Regions from separate parts of the Streptomyces sp. NPDC002446 genome, predicted to be linked through region 4. Evidence: riboswitches for the same ligand, from Rfam matches in the RefSeq annotation. Region 4 holds a riboswitch; each other region holds the start of a gene.
What was found. Region 4 has a riboswitch for cyclic di-AMP ahead of ACWD6P_RS25400 (NlpC/P60 family protein). Riboswitches for the same ligand answer to the same signal wherever they lie in the genome.
Positions count from the first base shown of each region.

Region 1: linked by a shared signal. The riboswitch ahead of ACWD6P_RS30615 (M23 family metallopeptidase) and the one ahead of ACWD6P_RS25400 (NlpC/P60 family protein) in region 4 are both predicted to bind cyclic di-AMP.
Region 2: linked by a shared signal. The riboswitch ahead of ACWD6P_RS35615 (C40 family peptidase) and the one ahead of ACWD6P_RS25400 (NlpC/P60 family protein) in region 4 are both predicted to bind cyclic di-AMP.
Region 3: linked by a shared signal. The riboswitch ahead of ACWD6P_RS30445 (M23 family metallopeptidase) and the one ahead of ACWD6P_RS25400 (NlpC/P60 family protein) in region 4 are both predicted to bind cyclic di-AMP.

Region 1 is NZ_JBSFYC010000074.1:20,431-25,515, forward strand. It holds gene ACWD6P_RS30605 (HPr family phosphocarrier protein) at 1-251, shown strand, start outside; gene ACWD6P_RS30610 (GntR family transcriptional regulator) at 592-1,281, opposite strand; gene ACWD6P_RS30615 (M23 family metallopeptidase) at 1,465-2,265, opposite strand; cyclic di-AMP (ydaO/yuaA leader) riboswitch at 2,279-2,434, opposite strand; gene ACWD6P_RS30620 (M16 family metallopeptidase) at 2,645-4,027, opposite strand; gene ACWD6P_RS30625 (M16 family metallopeptidase) at 4,066-5,085, opposite strand, start outside.
Region 2 is NZ_JBSFYC010000121.1:4,778-9,862, forward strand. It holds gene ACWD6P_RS35605 (ATP-dependent Clp protease proteolytic subunit) at 13-648, shown strand; gene ACWD6P_RS35610 (hypothetical protein) at 654-962, shown strand; cyclic di-AMP (ydaO/yuaA leader) riboswitch at 1,256-1,443, shown strand; gene ACWD6P_RS35615 (C40 family peptidase) at 1,448-1,921, shown strand; gene ACWD6P_RS35620 (GNAT family N-acetyltransferase) at 1,979-2,626, shown strand; gene ACWD6P_RS35625 (LysE family translocator) at 2,680-3,318, opposite strand; gene ACWD6P_RS35630 (LysR family transcriptional regulator) at 3,390-4,307, shown strand; gene ACWD6P_RS35635 (NAD(P)H-dependent oxidoreductase) at 4,453-5,046, shown strand.
Region 3 is NZ_JBSFYC010000073.1:22,733-27,817, forward strand. It holds gene ACWD6P_RS30435 (hypothetical protein) at 1-292, shown strand, start outside; gene ACWD6P_RS30440 (aldo/keto reductase) at 543-1,550, opposite strand; gene ACWD6P_RS30445 (M23 family metallopeptidase) at 1,744-2,898, opposite strand; cyclic di-AMP (ydaO/yuaA leader) riboswitch at 2,910-3,055, opposite strand; gene ACWD6P_RS30450 (DUF2332 family protein) at 3,348-4,478, shown strand; gene ACWD6P_RS30455 (PP2C family protein-serine/threonine phosphatase) at 4,497-5,085, opposite strand, start outside.
Region 4 is NZ_JBSFYC010000050.1:51,532-56,616, forward strand. It holds gene ACWD6P_RS25390 (NlpC/P60 family protein) at 1-155, opposite strand, end outside; gene ACWD6P_RS25395 (hypothetical protein) at 479-832, shown strand; gene ACWD6P_RS25400 (NlpC/P60 family protein) at 1,023-2,186, opposite strand; cyclic di-AMP (ydaO/yuaA leader) riboswitch at 2,194-2,377, opposite strand; gene pcrA (DNA helicase PcrA) at 2,761-5,085, shown strand, end outside.

The sequences.
Region 1 (5,085 bases), on a different contig from region 4:
CCGAGGGCCTGCACGCCCGCCCCGCTTCGATCTTCGTCCGTGCGGCCACCGCCTCCGGTGTCCCGATGACGATCGCCAAGGCTGATGGCAATCCCGTCAACGCGGCCTCCATGCTCGCGGTCCTGGGTCTGGGCGCCCAGGGCGGCGAGGAGATCGTGCTGGCCTCCGACGCCGAGGGCGCCGAGGCCGCGCTCGACCGCCTGGCGAAGCTCGTCGCCGAGGGCCTCGAGGAGCTCCCCGAGACCGTCTGAGTCCGCCAGGACCTCTGCTGCATGCGGCGGCCCCGCCGCGGTGACCGGGACACGGTCGCCGCGGCGGGGCCGTTTCGCTACGGAGGCGGGGCCGCAGTGCATTCTGCGGGGAATCCCTTAACGAAAGCCCCCGAAGAAAGACTTTTGCGAACGGCTCCGGCAAAGCATGCACGATGCAGGATCCGGGATTCCAGGATCCTGTAATCCCGGATCCGGAGCGAAGAGCCAGGAAATCCGAATAAGGAATTCAGGCCGAGATACGGTCCGACACGAGAACCCACCCCGCGGCCTTCGCGCGTTACCGCTCCCCCGCCGCACCCCTTTGTATACGGGGCTCTTGTTAAGAGCGGGCGCGCGCCGTGTTGACGGGCCGTTTCGGATCCCTCACCTCGGTCCTGGCCGGGCGCCGCAGCCGGTACACCGGCAGCGAGCGCTCGATGTGGGCCGCCATCAGGGCGCGGGCGCGTTCCGCGTCCCCCCGGGCCACCGCGTCCAGCACCGCACCGTGCTCGTCCCAGGTCTCGCCGGTCCGGGCCGGCGGCTCCACGGCGTACATCCACTCGATCTTGCGTCGCAGCTGGGTCAGCAGCGCGGTCAGACTGGAGCTGCCGGCGGCCTGGGCGAGCGTCTCGTGGAACCAGCCGTCCAGTTGGCGCAGGTCCGCGGGGTTGCCGTGGCGGGCCCGCTCGCGGCCGAGCCGCACCAGGCCGCGCAGCACCTTGAGGTGGGCCGGGCTGCGACGGGCGGCCGCACGGGCGGCGCCCAGCGGCTCCAGGAGCGCGCGGATGTCCAGGAGATCGGCGGCCTCCTGCTCGGTGGGCTCGGCGACGCAGGCGCCCGCGTGGTGGCGGGTGGTGACAAAGCCCTCCGACTGCAGGGTGCGCAGCGCTTCGCGGACCGGCACCCTGGAGACGCCGTAACGCGCCGCCAGGATCTCCTCGATCAGACGGCTCCCCGGCGCCAGCGCACCGGAGACAATGTCCTCGCGAATCGCCGTGCAGACCGCATGCGCGGAAATATGGCCTCGCATCGTCCGTGCCTCCGCCGTAATCCCCGGGAAACGCCGCCGGTCGGCGACATTTCCGTGACTCTATTCGACCGGGACGGCTTTTCCGACGGACTCCGGTTATTCATGGATATTTTTTGGCCAGCGGACGTGTCCGCTGGCCGGGCGATGCGACAGGTCAGGCGACGCGGAGGGGCCGGTGGTCGGTCAGACGTTGACGCCGTGCGAGCGCAGATACGCGATCGGGTCGATGTCCGAGCCGTAGTCGGGGGTGGTGCGGGCCTCGAAGTGCAGGTGCGGGCCGGTGACGTTGCCGGTGGCACCGGAGAGGCCGAGCTGCCGGCCCGGGGTGACGGTCTCGCCGACCGAGACGGAGAGCGACGACAGGTGGCCGTACTGGGTGTACGTACCGTCGTTCATCTTGACCACGACGTTGTTGCCGTACGCGCCGCCCCAGCCGGCCTCGACCACGGTGCCCGCGCCGACGGCGTGGACGGGGGTCCCGGAGGCGGCGTGGAAGTCGATGCCGGTGTGGCTGCCCGAGGACCACAGGCCGCTGGAGGCCTTGTAGGCGGTGGACACGTAGGAGTCGCCCAGCGGGGCGACGAAGGCGTTGAGGCGCTTGCGCTCGGCCTCGCGGGCGGCGCGCTCCTTGGCCTCGCGCTCGGCCTTGGCCTTCTTCCTGGCCGCCTCGGCGCGCCGCTTGGCCTCCTCGGCCTGCTTCTTGGCGACGGCCTCGGCCTCCGCCTTCGCGGCGGCGATCTCGGCGGCGGCCTGCTGGGCGTCGGCCTGGGCCTCAATGCGGCTGGCGAGCTCGTCACCGAGGACGACGGCCTGCTGCAGCCCGGTGTCCTGGGTACGTGCCTCATCGGTGGCGGCCAGCGCCGGCGAGGCCACGGAGGCGACCACACCGGAGGCCGCGAGGGTGGCTATGCCCGCGATGTTGCGGGTCGAGCGGGCGGTGCGGCTCGCACGACGGTGCTTCCCGGTGGCACGTATGAACGCCATGTGCTGGCTTGTCCTTTCCTTCCTTCTCGCCTACCGGGTTAGCTGACGGGTTCGGAGCAGGAAGGTCTCCTACGGGCTCCTCCGGAGAGGCGCCCGATTCACCCCAGGGGACATGTGGGTCCCCGGCTCCCCTGGCTCGCGCCGTACGGGGACTCGGCGATGACTGTCCGGTGCCACTGTTGTGGCGGAGTTGTGACGAACAGCCGGGCCGACGCTAATCGGGGCAACTTTCGATCGGCAAACGGAACCGCTTTTTTGTGCGGGATGCCACAAGAACCGACCCAACCAGCCATCACAAACCGGACATACGGCGGCTCCCGTGGCGAGTGAACGCCACGGGAGCCGCCGGTCGTACCTGATCTGCCGTCATACGGCGCAACTAGCCGCTGACGACCGTCACCTCGCCCAGGCCCAGCGCCTTCACGGGCTCGGCGATCTGCGCCGCGTCACCCACCAGGACCGTCACCAGCCGGTCCACGGGGAAGGCGTTGACCGCCGCCGCGGTCGCCTCGACCGTGCCGGTCTCCGCGAGCCGGGCGTACAACTGCGCCTGGAAGTCGTCCGGGAGCTGCTGCTCCACCTGGTCGGCCAGCGTGCCGGCGACGGCCGCGGCGGTCTCGTACTTCAGCGGCGCGACCCCGACGAGGTTCTGTACGGCGACATCCCGCTCGTCGTCCGTCAGCCCCTCTGCCGCGAGGGTCCGCAGCACCTTCCACAGGTCCTCCAGCGCCGGGACGGTGGAGGCGGTGTCCACCGAGCCGCTGATGGCAAGCAGCGCGGCGCCCGTGGCCCCCTCTGGGGACGCGGGGGAGGTGGAGCGCAGTACCTGGCCGAAGGCGCGCACCCCGTAGGTGTAGCCCTTCTCCTCCCGCAGCACACGGTCCAGACGGGAGGTGAGGGTGCCGCCCAGGCAGTACGTGCCGAGGACCTGCGCCGGCCACACCCGGTCCTGCCGGTCGGCGCCGATCCGGCCGATGAGCAGCTGCGTCTGCACGGCACCGGGACGGTCGACGATCACCACGCGGCCGGTGTCGTCGGCGACGATCGGCGAGGCCTTCAGCGGCTCGGCCGTCGAGCCGCTCCAGGCACCGAGGGTGTCGGCGAGCGCCGCGTCCAGGTCGACGCCGGTGAAGTCACCGACGATGACGGCGGTGGCCGTGGCGGGCCGCACATGGGCGTCGTAGAAGGCGCGGACGGCCGCGGCGTCGATCCGCGCCACGGTCTCCTCGGTGCCCTGGCGGGGCCGCGACATGCGCGCGGTGGCCGGGAACAGCTCCTTGGACAGCGCCATCGCCGCGCGCCGGGCCGGGTTCGCCAGCTCGTGCGGGATCTCGTCGAGGCGGTTGCGCACCAGCCGCTCGACCTCGCTGTCCGGGAAGGCGGGGGCACGCAGCGCGTCGGCCAGCAGACCGAGCGCGCGCGGCAGCCGGGAGGCCGGGACCTCCAGGGAGACCCGTACGCCGGGGTGGTCGGCGTGGGCGTCCAGCGTGGCGCCGCAGCGCTCCAGCTCGGCCGCGAACTCCTCGGCGTCGTACTTGTCGGTGCCCTCGGACAGGGCGCGCGCCATGATCGTGGCGACGCCGTCCAGGCCCTCGGGCTCCGCGTCCAGCGGCGCGACGAGGTTGACCTCGACGGCGACGACCTGCTGGCCGGGACGGTGACTGGTCAGGAGCGTGAGCCCGTTGGGCAGTTGGCTGCGGTCGGGGGCCGGGAAGGCCCACGGCTTGGGCGCGCCACCCCGGGGCTGGGGGTGGAAGTCCATGCTGCTCATGGCGGACCCTGCGCGGTTGGTGGCGTCGCTCACTGGTCCGCCTCCCCTTCCTCGGTGTCGGCGGCGTCGGTCTGCTCGGTGGGCTCGTAGACCAGCACCGCGCGGTTGTCGGGGCGCAGCCGGGCCTTGGCCACCGCCTGCACCTCCTCGGGAGTGATGTCCAGGACCCGCTGCACGGCGGTCAGCGCGAGCTGCGGGTCACCGAACAGGACGGCGAAGCGGCACAGTTCGTCGGCGCGGCCGTTGACCGTCGCCAGCCGGTCCAGCCACTCGCGCTCCAGCTGGGCCTGCGCGCGCTCCATCTCCTCCGGGGTGGGGCCCTCGGCGGCGAAACGGGCCAGCTCCTCGTCGACGGCGCGCTCGATGTCGGGCACCTCCACACCGCCGGACGTCTTCACGTCCAGCCAGCCCAGCGACGGCGCGCCGGCCAGCCGCAGCAGGCCGAAGCCGGCCGCCACGGCGCTGCGGTCGCGGCGCACCAGCCGGTTGTACAGGCGGGAGGACTCCCCGCCTCCCAGGACCGTCAGCGCCAGGTCCGCGGCGTCCGCCTCACGGGTGCCGTCGTGCGGCAGGCGATAGGCCGCCATCAGGGCGCGGGAGGGCACGTCCTCCTCGACGACCTGGCGGAGCTGGCCGCCGATGACGTCGGGCAGCGTGCCGTCCCGGGGCGGCTGCTTGCCGTCGTGCGAGGGGATCGAACCGAAGTACTTCTCGATCCAGGCCAGCGTCTGCTCGGGGTCGATGTCGCCCACGACCGACAGGACGGCGTTGTTGGGCGCGTAGTACGTACGGAAGAACGCCCGCGCGTCCTCCAGCGAGGCGGCGTCCAGATCGGCCATCGACCCGATGGGCGTGTGGTGGTACGGGTGGCCCTCCGGGTACGCCATGGCCGTCAGCTTCTCGAAGGCCGTGCCGTAGGGGACGTTGTCGTAGCGCTGGCGGCGCTCGTTCTTGACGACGTCGCGCTGGTTCTCCAGGGACTCCTCGTCGAGCGCGGTCAGCAGCGAGCCCATCCGGTCCGCCTCCAGCCAGAGCGCGAGCTCCAGCTC
Region 2 (5,085 bases), on a different contig from region 4:
AGAGGAGCAGTCATGCTGCGACCCACCGCTCGCTATGTCCTGCCCGAGTTCACCGAGCGCACCTCACAGGGCGCGGTCACCATGGACCCGTACTCCAAGCTGCTCAGCGAGCGCATCATCTTCCTCGGCACCCCGGTCGACGACGCCTCCGCCAACGACGTCATGGCGCAGCTCATCCACCTCGAACACGCCGCGCCGGAGCGGGACATCTCGCTCTACATCAACTCCCCCGGCGGCTCCCTCACCGCGATGACCGCCATCTACGACACGATGCGGTACGTGTCGTGCGACGTGGAGACGGTCTGCCTGGGGCAGGCCGCGTCCGCGGCGGCGGTGCTGCTGGCCGCCGGCACCCCCGGCAAGCGGCTGGCGCTGCCCGGCGCCCGGGTGCTGATCCACCAGCCCGCGCTCAGCGAACCCGTCCAGGGGCAGACCACCGACCTGCAGATCCAGGCGGAGGAGATGCTGCGCAGCCGCGACATGCTGGTGGAGATGCTGGCGCGGCACACCGGCCAGACGCCCGAGAGGATCGCCGCCGACATCGAGCGCGACAAGATCTTCGACGCCCGCGCCGCCCAGGAGTACGGCCTGATCGACGGGCTCACCCGCAACCGCAAGCGGTCGGCCCGCCAGCCCGCTACGGGGTGAGCCGGATGCTGCCGCCCGAACCGCCGCCGCTGCCCGCCCTGACCCGCGCCGAGGGCGAACTGATCGACCGTTACCTGGAGGTGCTCGACCTGCTGGGCCGCATCAATCCGGCCCGCGGCGGCCACACCTACAGCGGTCTACGCGCCGCCCAGGCGCTCGTCGGCAAGGCCGCCGAACTGCGGGACGCCTTGACGCTGATGCACAACCGGGGCGAGAGCGAGTTCCATCGCGACACGCTGGCCCGCGCGCTGCGGGTGCTGGACGGCGAGCGCCGGGCCGGGCTGGTGACCGTGCCGCCGTCCGAGGACGGGTGACCCGACACGCGCAGCGCCGGGGCCGCCCGGACGGCGTAGCGTCCGGGCCCCTTGCCGGGAGGCGACGAATTGCGCGGACGGAGCGGATTCCTGCGGCCCTCGATGTTTCGCCCCAGGTCCCGGGACCGCGACACTCCGCACCCCGCCACCCGAAGGAACAAATCTAACCATTCAGCGCAAACGTGACCCATATCACACATGTCGATTTCAGCTCGGAATTCGGGGGTCCGGTGCGTGACGATCCCTTGGACGACAAGACCCCGCCACAGCGACGGGGCGGTCCGCACGGGCGCCTAATCCCGCCGCCGTGCCGGATGTCCGGTCGACGGTGTGGACCGGCGGGAGCGGAGGACCCGAGCACGACGGGGTCCGGGCCTTCACGGCCCACGGACCCCTTGGGGTGAAGCCGTACGCACGGCAGGGCATCTTCGCCTGCCCGAACCCGACAGGTCTTCCTTCGCAGGCGGCTGACGAAGGGTTTGCGCATGACCGTGCGCACGCATAGGCCGAATCTGCTGGTGCGCGCCGGCACCGTCTCCGCTCTGACACTGGCCACGCTCGGCGGGACCACGCTTGCCCCCGGGGCGGCGACGGACGCCGGGGCCGCGTCCGTCGCCGCCCAGGCGGTGCAGGTCGCGGCCTCCAAGCGGGGCTCGCCGTACGAGTACGGCGCCGAAGGGCCGTACCGGTTCGACTGCTCGGGGCTGACGCTGTACTCGTTCAAGCTCGCCGGCCGGCTCCTGCCACGCAGCGCCGCCGCGCAGTACGGCCACACCCAGCACATCCCCGCCACCTCCCGAAGACGCGGTGACCTGGTCTTCTTCCACTCGGCCCGCGGCATTTACCACGTCGGCATCTACGCGGGCCACGGCCGGATCTGGCATGCGCCCAAGACCGGCGACGTGGTGCGGCTGGCGAGGATCTGGAGCCCCACGGTCTGGTATGGACGAGTGGGCTGACCTGCGGTTTCACCTCACGCTCGGTCAATTGTCAGTGGTCGCCGGTAATTTGACGGTGTGACTTCGCAACTGAGCAAGGTGCTGACGGCCGCCGCCCGCGGCAGCTTCCCGCCCGCGGACGGGTCGGTGACGGTGCTGCCCCCGCCCTCCCCGCGGGACACCGGGGTGGTGTCCTTCACCTGCCATGCCGTGGTGTTCGCGGATGTGGAGCCCTCCTGGGTGCACGACCGGATAGCCCCCGGTGATCTCGCCGGGCCGCTCAGCCCGCCGTTCCTGACCGCTCTGGGCGAGCGGGTGGGCCGCGAGGCCAACAACATCGACATGACGACGGTCGCCGAGGCGCTGCCCGGCCCGCCGCCGTTGGAGCTGGTGGAGACGACGGACCGGAGCCACCCGCGCATCACCCGCGCCCTGCGCCACCGCGACGACATACGGGCCTGGACGACCACCGACGGCGGGACGCTGGTCATCGGCCGCGGGGTGGCGGGCCGCTGGGAGCTGGCCGTCGAGGTGGACGGCAGCGGCCAGGGGCGCGGTCTCGGCGGCAGGCTGGCGTACGCCGCCCGGCATCTGCTTCCGGCGGGCGAGCTGCTGTGGGCGCAGGTCGCCCCCGGCAATGCGCGCAGCGTGCGCGGGGTGCTCGCCGCCGGGTTCGTGCCGGTGGGCGCCGAGGTCCTGATGGTGCCGCACGGCGGGCGCGGCTGAGCTCCGGCCGGCGCACAGGGACCGTGCCCGGCCACGCGCGGACGGAGCCCCCCTCAGGCGGCCAGCAGCTCGACGAGCAGGATGCCGCCCAGGGCGGTGAGCAGTGCGCCGGTGGTGGCTTCCAGGGCGCGGGCCACCCTCGGGCGGCGCAGCCAGGATCCCAGCCGGTCGACGAGCAGCGCGACGGCGGGGAACCACACCAGCGCCATCGCGACGACCACCGTGGCGAGCAGCAGCGTACGGGGCAGCGCCGGCTGACCCGCCGGGACGAACTGCGGCAGCAGACTGAGGAAGAGAACGGGGGCCTTGGGATTGAGCGCATTGGTCAGAAAGCCCTGCCGCAGCCCCTGCGCGGTGCTCAGCACGGCGTCCGGGCCGCTCGCGGGATCCGCGGCGGCGGCCGCCCGGCCGCGGCCGGCCGCGATCAGCGCGCGGCACCCGAGGTACAAGAGATAGCCGCCGCCGAGCAGTTGGACGGCGCCGAAGAGTGCGGGCACGGCGACCAGCACCGCCGCGAGCCCGGCGACCGCCAGCGCGGTGTGCACCAGCAGCCCGCCCGCCACCCCGACGGCGGTCGCCACCCCCGCCCGGCGCGAGTCGAGGGCATTGCGCACCACGACCGCGAAGTCCGCGCCCGGCATGGTGACCATGCCCGCGGCGACTCCGGTGAAGGCGATCAGCTGTCCGTCCATGAGAGCAGCTTCGCTGGTCAGAGCCTTTAATGGGTATTGGCAATCTTCTTTGACGGCCTAAAGAGGTGGTGATGTACGACCCCACGCGGCTGGCCGCTCTGGTGGCGGTGGCGGAGGCCGGTTCGATCACCCGGGCGGCCGCCCGGCTGGGCTACACCGCGCCCGCGCTCTCCCAGCAGCTCGCCAAGCTGGAGCGGGAGGCCGGCGCCGCGCTGCTGGTTCGCCACCACCGCGGGGCGCGGCTGACGGCGGCCGGTGAGCTGCTGCTCGTCCGCGCGCGGCGGGTGCTCGACGAGCTGGAGCAGGCCCGGCACGAGCTGTCGCTGCTGACGGGGCTGTCCGGCGGGCGGCTGCGGATCGGCACGTTCATGACGGCCGGTACGCATCTGCTGCCGCCCGCGCTGAGCGCGTTCCGCCGGGCACACCCCGATGTGGAGCTGAGCGTGACGGAGTACGTACCACCGCTGGCCACCGAGGCGGTGGCGCTGGGCGAGGTCGATCTGGCGCTGACGCACGAGTATGTGCCGGGTGCGGCGATGCCGCCGCCGGACGGCGTGTCGCTGGAGCCCCTGCTGACCGAGGAGCTGGTGCTGGTCACCGCGCCGGGCCACGCCCTGTCGGCGGCCTCCGGGCGGCTGCCGCTGACCGAGCTGGCCGGTCAGCCGCTGGTCAGCATGGCTCCGGCGAACCCCAACCGGCGCGAGGTGGAGGCGGCGCTGTCGGCCGCCGGGGCGAGTGTGGCGGTGCGCTGCGAGTCGCCGAGCTACGCGGTGGTGTGCGCGCTGGTGAGCGCGGGGCTCGGAGTGGCCGTGGTCCCGGAGATGATGGCGGAGGGCTCGGTGACCCCGCTGGGGGTCCGCCGGCTGGACCCGCCGGAGCTGCGCCGGCGGATCTCGGTGGCCTACCGCCCCGGCGGCGGCACGCCCGCCGCGGACACCCTGCGCGCCCTGCTGCGCGGCGCGTTCGGCCGCCACTCCCCCACGCCGTGAGGCCCGGGCCGGGCCTCACGGTGATCCCGAAACCGGCTCCCCGGGGCGGCCACCCCCGCATAATGACGATCAGCCGAGCGGGCGCCCGGGCACCCGGGCACCGATCGGCAGCCGATGACGGCTCATTTCGACTGGGGGACGAACCATGCGCATAGGCGTGTACCTTGCCCATCCGCGGCCGGGCAGCTTCAACCATGCCCTGTTCGACGCCGTCGTGGCGGAGCTGTCCGGGCGCGGGTGCCAGGTACGCGCACATGACCTCTGCGCCGAGGAGTTCGCACCGCTGCTCGCCGCCGAGGAGACCGAGACGGTCCGCTCGGCGCCCTGTGCCCACGACCCGCAGCTGGCGCTGCACCGCGCGGAGGTGGCGACACTCGACGCGATGGTGTTCATCCACCCGAACTGGTGGGGTATGCCGCCCGCCGTCCTCACCGGCTGGGTACAGCGTGTCCTCGCGCCCGGCGTCGCCTACAAACTGGGTACCGCCGAGGGCGAGCCCGCGGGGCTCCTCCGCGCCGGCCGGGCCCTCGTCCTGAACACCTCGGACACCCCCGCCGACCGCGAGGAGAGCGAGTTCGGCGACCCGCTGCAACGGATCTGGGCGGCCTGCGTCCTGCCGTACGTGGGCGTCACCGATGTGCGCCGGGTCGTCTTCCGTACGGTCACCGACTCGGCCGACGAGACCCGCGCGGCCTGGCTGCAGCAGGCCCGCAAAGAGGCCGCCGCGCTGCTGGACTGACCGCGGCGCACCGGGCGCCGCACACGAGCCGGTGAACCG
Region 3 (5,085 bases), on a different contig from region 4:
ACCGACGAGTGTGGTTGCGGCAACTGGGCTGCTGGGCGGCTATGGCGTGGCCCGCTGGACCAAGAAGCGGCCCCTGGGTGGGGTGGCGCTTGCGGTGGCGGGGGCGGTGGCCGCCAAGGGGTGGCAGGAGAAGGCCGGGACGAAGACTGCGGCGGCGTTGAGTGGGGCGTATGTGGCGGCGTTTGCGGGGTCGCATCCGCTGGCGAAGAAGATCGGGGCCTGGCCTTCGGTTTTCGCGGTGGCGAGTGGGGTGGCGCTGGCGTCGTGGGCGGTGGTTGATCGTCGGGGGTGAGGCGTCGGGGCACCGAGGCGTTGAGGAGCGGACGAGGAGTGGACGGCGTGCGGAGGGGACCGGCGCCCCCTCTGCACGCCGAGTTGGTCCACGTAAGTCGGCCAGTCCGAAGCCTCGTTCAGAGGGAGCCTCGTTCAGAGGGAGCCTCGTTCAGAGGGAGCCTCGTTCAGAGGGAGCCTCGTTCAGACGGGAACCCCGTCCCGACCGAAGCCACACTCCGACCGAAGCCACGCTCAAGCCGAAGCCACGCTCAAGCCGAAGCCTCGTTCAGGAGGGTGAGTTCGGAGGCTGTGAGGGTCAGGTCGGCGACGGCCAGGAGGGGTGGGAGCTGGGCGAGTGTGCGGGCGCTGGCGATGGGGGCGGCGACGGTGGGCTGGGCGGCCAGCCAGGCGAGGGCGACGGTGGCGGGTTCGGCCTCGTGCGCGGTGGCGACGGTGTCGAGGGCCTGGAGGACGCGCAGGCCGCGGTCGGTGGCCAGATACTGGGCGGCCTTCCCGGAGCGGGCGCTGTCGATGCTGGCTCCCGGGCGGTACTTGCCGGTCAGGAAGCCCGAGGCGAGCGCGTAGTACGGGACCGCGGCCAGGCCCTCGCGGGCGGCCACATCGGCCAGTTCACCCTCGTATGTGTCGCGGGAGACCAGGTTGTAGTGCGGCTGGAGGGCGACGTAACGGGCCAGGCCCTCGCGGGCGGAGAAGGCCAGGGACTCCTCCAGGCGCCGCGCGGAGATGTTGGAGGCGGCGATCTCGCGCACCTTGCCGGCCCGGACGAGGTCGTCGAGGGCGCTGAGGAACTCCGAGACCTCGACCGACTCGTCGTCGTAGTGGGTGTAGTAGAGGTCGATGTAGTCGGTGCGGAGACGGGTGAGGGATTCGTCTACCGCGGACTTGATGGTGGCCGCGCTCAGGCCCTTGTAGTCGGGGTGGGCGCCGACCTTGGTGGCGATGACGACGTCGGAGCGGTTGCCGCGGGACGTCAGCCAGTTGCCGATGATGGTCTCGGATTCGCCGCCCCTGTTGCCGGGGACCCAGAACGAGTAGGCATCGGCGGTGTCGATGAAGTTGCCGCCGCCCGCCACATACGCATCGAGCACGGCGAAGGACTCGGCTTCGTCGGCCGTCCAGCCGAAGACGTTGCCGCCGAGGGAGAGCGGCGAGACGGAGAGCGAGCCGAGGGTCCGGTTCCGCGGGCCCTGCGGGGTGGAGCCCGTGCCCTGCGGGGTGGAACCGGTGCCCTGCGGGGTGCTGTGTGTCGAGGTCATGCGTTGTTGCAGCGTCGGGAGGGGCGCGAGTATTCCCGAGCGCGAGTATTCCCAACGGCCCTGGCCCGTCGGGCCCTAGGGGCCCTGGCCCGCTGAGCCCCAGCAGCCCTGTCCCGCTGAGCCCATGAGCCCTGACCCCCTGGACCCCAGGGGCTCTGGCCCCCTGGGGTCCTGGACTGCCCCCGGCAACCCCTCAGACGTTCACCCCGTGCTCGCGCAGCCACGGCATCGGGTCTATCGGGTCGCCGCCGCCGGGGCGTACCTCCAGGTGGAGGTGCGGGCCCGTGACGTTGCCGGTGGCGCCGACGCGGCCTATGACGTCGCCGGTGCTGACCTTGCCGGAGGTCTTCACCATCGAGGAGAGGTGGCAGAACCAGATCTCGGTGCCGTCGTCGAGGGTGAGCACGATGCGGTAGCCGTACGAACCTGCCCAGCCGGCCTGGGTGATGGTGCCGGAGTGGACCGCCTTGACGGGCGTGCCGGTCGGTGCGGCGAAGTCCTGGCCGGTGTGGTCCGCGGCCCAGCGGTCGCCGGCCTGGCCGAAGCTGGCGGTGAGGGTGTAGGAGGAGACCGGGGCGAGGAAGCTCTTCGCCAGCTCGGCGAGGCGCTCGGCCTCCGCCTTCCGGCGGGCCTCCTCCTCGGCCTCGCGCTTGGCCTTCAGCTCCGCCGCCTTCTTGGCGGCCGCGGCCTTCTCGGCCGTCTCCTGGGCGGCGGCCGCTTCCGTCTCCGCCTCCTTGACGGCGGCCGCCTGCGCCGCGTCGCGGGCCTCCTCCTCGGCGGCGCCCTGCTGTGCGTCGGCCTGCTGGAGGATGCGGCTGCGCAGCGCCTCGCCGGCGGTCGTGGTCGTACCGCCCGCGCCCGCCTGGGTGGCCTGGGTGAGCGGACCGGCGGCGGGGCCCGCGGCGTCGTCTCCGGAGGCCGTTACGGCGGAATCGGCGGCCGAAGCGGAACCCGGGTCGGAGTCGGATATGAGCGTGCCGATACCGGGGAGGGACTCGGCGTCCGGCAGGCTGTCGGAGATGTCCTCGGCCATACCGCCGACGTCGGGCATCGAGATCGGGACCGGCGGGCGGTCCTCGGCGGTGGCCATACCGCCCGCGCCCACCGCCGCGATGACGCCGACGCCCAGGACCGTGCCGCTGCGGGCGAGTCCGCCGCCGCGCTGCTTGGCCACCCGGTGCTTGCCGCGGACGGGGCGGAGCGACTCCTCGGTCGGGTTCCACTCCTCCCACGGGCCGTCGCCGTCGATATCCGCGGTGCCCGCCGCGGCACCGGGGCCGTCGAAGGCACCTCGGTCGTCGAGTCGGTACGCGGACGAAGCCTCGGGGGCAGGCCTGTTGGACGCCACGGGGGCGCTCTCCTTTCCTTCCTTCTCGCCTACCGGGTTAGCTGACGGGTTCGGAGCAGGAAGGTCTCCTACGGGCACCCTCTGGCGGAGGCGTCCGATTCACCCCAAGGTGGTGGTTCCCCGGTTCCCTTGGTGCAGTTCGAGGTGCTGGAGGTGCGTGAAAAGCGCGTGCGGGATTCGGCGTCGGCGCGCGGTGCCGCCACTTGCGACGGCTGGGACGACCGCGCTGCGTTATCGGACAGTAATAGAGATCGCGGCTGTTTTCCAAGCCTTCCCGGGAATCCTTTAACCGCTGCACATGAGTCATGGCCTGGACTTTTCCGGCCACGTTGGCCGTAAACCGGGCGAGTTGACCGCACACTTCTAAACGATCTCGTGCTGATTGTGCGTCAGTCGTTATGCGGAGGGGCGCTCGGCGATTACGCAGCGTGAGAGCGTAACGTCGGATCATGGTCGTCAACGTCGAGAGCGCGGGGAACGCCGGGACCGCCCGGCACGTCAACGGCGGTACCACCCCGGGCCCGCGGGATGTGGCGGAGCGCTACCGGGAGTTCTCCTGGCGGGAGGCGCGGGGACGTTCCGACGCCCATGAGGAGCTGAGCGCGCGGATCAGCCAGGACCCGGAGTTCTGCGATCTGCTGGCGGGGTCGCTGCCCGCCGGCAACAAGCAGCAGCCGAACCTCCTGCTCGCCGCCGTCCGTCATCTCGACGGCCCGCACGCGGAGCAGGGCCCGCGTGGCGAGGCCGCCTACGGACGCTGGCGCGAGTGGACGATCCGGCACTGGGACGAGGTGCGTGCGGTGATCATGCAGCGCGCCACCCAGACCAACGAGCCGGGCCGCTGCGCCGCGCTGCTGCCGCTGCTCGCCCGTCTGCCGCAGCCGCTGGCGCTGCTGGAGGTCGGCGCGTCGGCCGGGCTGTGCCTGCACCCCGACCGCTACCGCTACCGCTACACGGACCACGAAGGCCGCCCGCTCGCCGAGGCGGGGGCGCCGGACGGCCCGGTGGAGTTCACCTGCCGTACGGACTGGGCGCCCGGGGATCTGCCCGGGCGGCCGCCGGAGATCGTCTGGCGCGCCGGAATCGATCTGAACCCGCTCGACCCGGCCGGCGAGCCGGACGACCTGCGGTGGCTGCAGTCGCTCGTCTGGCCCGGCGACGAGGCGCGCGCGGCGCGGCTGACCGCGGCGGTCGAGGCCGTACGGGCGGCGCCGCGGCCGCGGATCGTCCGCGGCGACCTGATCGACGAGCTGCCCGCGCTGGCCGCCACGGCACCGGCCGGGGCGACGCTGGTCGTCTTCCACAGCGCCGTGCTGACCTACCTCCCGCCCGCCCGCCGCGAGGAGTTCGCGCGGGCCGTACGGTCGCTGCTCGACGGGCGGCCCGGCGGCGGACACTGGATCTCCAACGAGTACCACTCCGTCCTGCCCTGGATCACCGCTCCGCAGGCCCCCGCCGGGCACCTTGGGGACGGCATGCTGCTCACCCTCGCCCTGGACGAGCGCCCGGTCGCGCTCACCGGCCAGCACGGCCACAGCCTGCACCGGCTGCCGGTGACGCAGGCCGCGCCGGAGCACTGAACCGCCCCGCCGCCCGCCCTACTCCCCCATGGGCCGCTGCACCGCCAGCAGCGCCATGTCGTCCGCCGGCGCCCCGCCCGTATGCCGGGCGACATCCGCGACGAGGGCGTCCAGGAGGTCGTCCGGACCGGCGAAGCGGCGGCCGCGCAGCCGGCCCGCCGGGTCGTAGAAACAGCCGCGGAGGTCGCGGGCCTCGGTCACCCCGTCGGTGAAGAAGACCAGCAGCGAGCCGGCCGGCAGGAACGTCTCGTCCGACCGGTCCGGCCAGCTCGCCACCTCGCTCATCCCCAGGGGCAGCGCCGGCGCCGCGGGGGCCAGCTCGCGCAGCCCGCCGTCCGGGGTGAGCATCAGCGGGGCCGGGTGGCCGCGGTTGAGGACCCGCAGCAGCGACTGCCCGTTGGCGGAGATCTCGGCCAGCACGGCCGTGGTGAACCCCTCGTACTCATCGAGCCCCGCGCGCCGCCTGCCCTCCCGTTGCAGCGCCCGCTCCAGCCGGCCGGCCACCGCCTCCAGCGTGACCTCCTGCTCCGCCGCCTCCCGGAAGGCACCGATGACGACCACCGCGGCCTCCACCGCCTCCAGACCCTTGCCGCGGACATCGCCGACG
Region 4 (5,085 bases):
TGGCCGGTGCCCTCGAAGGCGGTGGCGGTGGCGGCGCCCGCGAGGGCGAGGGTGGCCGCCGTACGGGCGGTGCGCGCACTGCGCGAGCCGCCGCCGGTGAGCAAGGCGAGCGGATGCTGCCTGGGCTTGCGGTGCGAGGCCACGGTGGCCGTCACTTCCTTCCCTTCGGGCCGCGGGCCCGGCGGCGGTCCGCTCCCAGCGAGCCGGCCGCCGCCGTACCTCCCGGCGGGGCGGCCGACAGAACACCCGGCCAGGCCGGGCGTCGGCGGGCTGTCGGCCGCCTGGAGGAGGACGCTAAACCTGGACGTCACGGGGGTGAGTCCGCTTGGCCGGCATTGTTCGCATCCGACCGCGGCCGGTGCGCCGCTGACCACCGCGCCGCCGCCTGCACGCCGGGACGGGTCTGCCGTGACCGAAGCGGCGATTGTGGACGCCCTGCCGCAAAGGCCGTGCTATACGGCGGCTACGATCCAGCACTATGGACGTAGTAATCAATGTCTTCGTCGGCCTGCACATCATCGGCATCGCCTCCCTGCTGGGCGGCTTCCTGACCCAGATGAAGGCGATGAGCGCGGGCACCGCCCGCTTCGTGCCGGCCATGCTGCACGGCGCGCTGACGATGCTCGTCACCGGCATCGTGCTGGTCGGCCTCAACCAGGCCCAGGACGACCCGGTCAACAACATCAAGATCGGCATCAAGATGGCCCTGCTGGTGGTGATCCTGGCGCTGGTCTACGTCAAGCGGGACGACGAGACGGTCGACAAGCCGCTGTTCGGCGCGGTCGGCGCGCTCACCGTCGCCAACATCTTCATCGCCGTGCTCTGGACCTGACGACGGCGCGCACCACGACGGCACACCGTGCGCCCCACGAGGCACACGCCGCGCACCACGACGGCACACCGTGCGCCCCACCAGGCACACGCCGCGCACCACGACGGCACACCGCGCGGTCACCGTGCTCCGGAGAACCGGAACCGGTGGCCGCGCGGTGGCGTGTGGGGGGTGGGCCCGTGGGGGGGGCTCAGGCCGGGCGGACGCTCCCGTAGATCGGCATGTAGTAGATCGACTCCTCCCGGACGTTGGCACCCGGCTTCGGAGCGTGGATCATCTTGCCGCCGCCTATGTACATGCCGACATGGCTGATGTCGTCGTAGAAGAACACCAGGTCACCGGGCTGCAGATCCTTGGTCGCCACCCGCTCGCCGACCTTGACCTGGTCCCAGGTCGTCCGCGGCAGCTCGACCCCCGCCGCCTTCCACGCCGCCTGCGTCAGCCCCGAGCAGTCATAGGAGTTGGGGCCCGTCGCGCCCCAGACGTACGGCTTTCCCATCTGCGCGCGGGCGAACGCAAGGGCCTTCTCGGCCTTCGCGGCGTACGAGTCCCCGGTGGAGCCGCCGTCGCTGGTGCCACCACCGGTCTCGCCGCCGGTCTCACCACCGGCCGAGCCGCCACCGTCCTCCTGCCGCTGACGCTCCCGCTCCCGCTGCTTGCGCGCCTCCTCCTCGGCCTTGCGCTGGGCCTCCGCCTCCCGCCGGCGCTCCAGCTCCGCCAGCCGCGCCTTCTCCTGGGCGGTCAGCCGCGACAGCAGCTGCCGGGCCTCGGCCAGCTTCCCCTGGACCGACGCCTTCGACTCCTTCAGGGAGGCCTGCGACTTCTGCAGCCGCTCCAGACTGCGGCTCGCCTCGGCCCGCTGGTGCGCCGCTGCCGCCGCCTGCTCCTGATAGTCGGTGACCGCCTGCTTCTGCCGACTGGTCAGCCGCTCCATCAGGTGGCTGCGGTCGAAGAACTGCTGCGGATCCTCGGCGAGCATCAGCTGCGCCGTCGGGTTCATACCGCCCGTGCGGTACTGCGCCGAGGCGAAGGTGCCCAGTTCGCGCCGGGAGTCGTTCATCTTCTGCGCGCGCTTGGCGGCGGCGTCGAGCAGATCGTTGACGGTGGCGCTCTGGCGGTCGGCGCGCTCCTTGGCGGCGTTGTACTTCTGGGTGGCCACCTCGGCCTGGCGGTAGAGGCCGTCGACCTTCTGCTTGACCTCTTCGATGGTGGGCCTGGGCGCTCTGGGGGCCGCGTCGGCGGACTGCGAGAGCAGGGTGACCGAGGCGAGTGCGGCGGTGGTGAGCCCGGCCGCCGTACGCCGGCTCCCGGGCGAGATGAGAACGCTGGTGCGCGGCTTGCGATGGGACGCCAAGGCCGGCAACTCCTTCCGTGGACCGCCTACCGGGTTAGCTGTCGGGTTCGGGCGGTGTCGCAGACGGAAGGCTTGCCCTACGGTCCGCGCGTCCGTCGGTGACGGGCGCAGGATCGATTCACCCCGGTGGTGCTGGTGGGTCCCCGGCTCCGGGTGCCTGGCGGCAGGGCCGGACTCGGCGCGGGCTGCCCGTGCGGACGCTGTCGACCGCGGGGTTGCGGGCTGCCTGAGCGAGGACGTTAGCCAACTCGTGTGGCTTCTGTGAAGGCTGATGTTCGATATGCCCGAAACCTTTTCGTGACCTGAATGCGGCGCGGGGAGTGTTGCGGCAGATGTCTGTTTCGGGTAGGCGCGCCGAACGGGGTGGGGCCGGAGTGGACGAGCGGGCCGGAGTGGACCGGAGCGGAGAGGGCCAGAGCGGAACCGGACCGGCCCTCTCCGGACCGGAGAGGACCAGAGAGGGCCGTTCCCGCCCCCGCCCGCCGCCCTGCGAGGCAGTCCCCGCTCCCCCCGAGACGGGCAATCACCCACTCCCCGGCGCGTTGTCAGTGCGGCGGCCTAGACTCGGTGGGCGATGAGCAGCCTCTTTGACGACAGCTTCCTGGCGGACCTCGGCCACAAGGGCGAGGAGGAACCCCCGCCGCCCCCCGAGGACGAGCACGAGCCCGCCCCGGAGGAGATCCCCGCCGACCTCTTCGACGGGAAGTTCGACGCGCCCGTGCACAGGGAGGCGTACTACCGCGACGGCGCCGCCCGCCCGGCCATCGACCCCGCGGCGCTGCTGGAAGGGCTCAACGACGAGCAGAAAGCCGCCGTGGTGCATGCGGGCAGCCCGCTGCTGATCGTCGCCGGCGCCGGCTCCGGCAAGACCAGGGTGCTCACCCACCGCATCGCCCATCTCCTCGCCGAGCGCCACGTCCACCCCGGCCAGATCCTCGCGATCACGTTCACCAACAAGGCCGCCGGTGAGATGAAGGAGCGCGTCGAGGAACTGGTCGGCCCGCGCGCCAACGCCATGTGGGTCTCGACCTTCCACAGCGCCTGCGTGCGCATCCTGCGCCGCGAATCCAAGAGGCTCGGCTTCACCTCCTCCTTCTCGATCTACGACGCTGCCGACTCCAAGCGCCTGATGGCCCTGGTCTGCCGCGACCTCGACCTGGACCCCAAGCGCTTCCCGCCCAAGTCCTTCAGCGCGAAGATCTCCAACCTCAAGAACGAGCTCATCGACGAGGAGACCTTCGCCGGGACGGCAGCCGACGGCTTCGAGAAGACGCTGGCCGAGGCGTACGCGATGTACCAGGCACGGCTGCGCGAGGCCAACGCCCTGGACTTCGACGACATCATCATGACGACGGTCAACCTGCTCCAGGCCTTCCCCGACGTCGCCGAGCACTACCGCCGCCGCTTCCGCCACGTCCTCGTCGACGAGTACCAGGACACCAACCACGCCCAGTACACCCTCGTACGCGAACTGGTCGGCCAGGGAACCGCCGACATCCCTGCCGCCGAGCTGTGCGTCGTCGGCGACGCCGACCAGTCCATCTACGCCTTCCGCGGCGCCACGATCCGCAACATCCTCCAGTTCGAGGAGGACTACCCGGACGCCACGACGATCCTCCTGGAGCAGAACTACCGCTCCAGCCAGACGATCCTGTCCGCCGCCAACGCCGTCATCGAGCGCAACGAGAACCGCCGCCCCAAGAACCTCTGGACGGACGCCGGCGCCGGCCCCAAGATCACCGGCTATGTCGCCGACACCGAGCACGACGAGGCGCAGTTCGTCTCCGACGAGATCGACCGCCTGACCGACGCCGGCGACGCCAAGGCCGGCGACGTCGCCGTCTTCTACCGCACCAACGCCCAGTCCCGTGTCTTCGAAGAGATCTTCATCCGGGTCGGACTGCCCTACAAGGTCGTCGGCGGCGTGCGCTTCTACGAGCGCAAAGAGGTCCGCGACATCCTCGCCTACCTGCGGGTGCTCGCCAACCCCGAAGACACCGTCCCGCTGCGCCGCATCCTGAACGTCCCCAAGCGCGGCATCGGCGAGCGCGCCGAGGCGATGATCGACGCCCTGTCGGCACGCGAGAAGATCACCTTCCCGCAGGCGCTGCGCCGGGTCGATGAGGCGTACGGCATGGCGGCCCGCTCCGCCAACGCCGTCAAGCGCTTCAACGTCCTGATGGAGGAGCTGCGCACGATCGTCGAGTCCGGCGCCGGACCCGCCACGATCCTCGAAGCCGTCCTGGAGCGCACGGGCTACCTCGCCGAACTCCAGGCCTCCACCGACCCCCAGGACGAGACCCGGATCGAGAACCTCCAGGAACTCGCCGCCGTGGCCCTGGAATTCGAGCAGGACCGCGGCGAGGCCGCCGCGGCACCGGAAACGGCCCCGGGAACGGCCCCGGAAGCAGGCCCGGGAACGGCCACGGGAGGCACCCTCTCCGACTTCCTCGAACAGGTCGCGCTGGTCGCCGACTCCGACCAGATCCCCGACGAGGACGAGGAGGGCAGCGGCGTGATCACCCTCATGACGCTGCACACCGCCAAGGGCCTGGAATTCCCCGTCGTGTTCCTGACCGGCATGGAGGACGGCGTCTTCCCGCACATGCGCGCACTGGGCCAGACCAAGGAGCTGGAGGAGGAACGCCGGCTGGCCTACGTCGGCATCACCCGCGCCCGCGAGCGGCTCTACGTCACCCGCTCGACGATGCGCAGCGCCTGGGGCCAGCCGTCGTACAACCCGCCCTCGCGCTTCCTGGAGGAGATCCCGGACGACCACGTCCAGTGGCGGCGCACCGGTCCCGCGACACCGTCGGCGTCCATGGGCGGCCTCTCCTCGCGGAGCGGCAGCGGCAGCGGCAGCGGTGGCGGCTTCGGCGGGGGCGTCGGCGCCACGCTC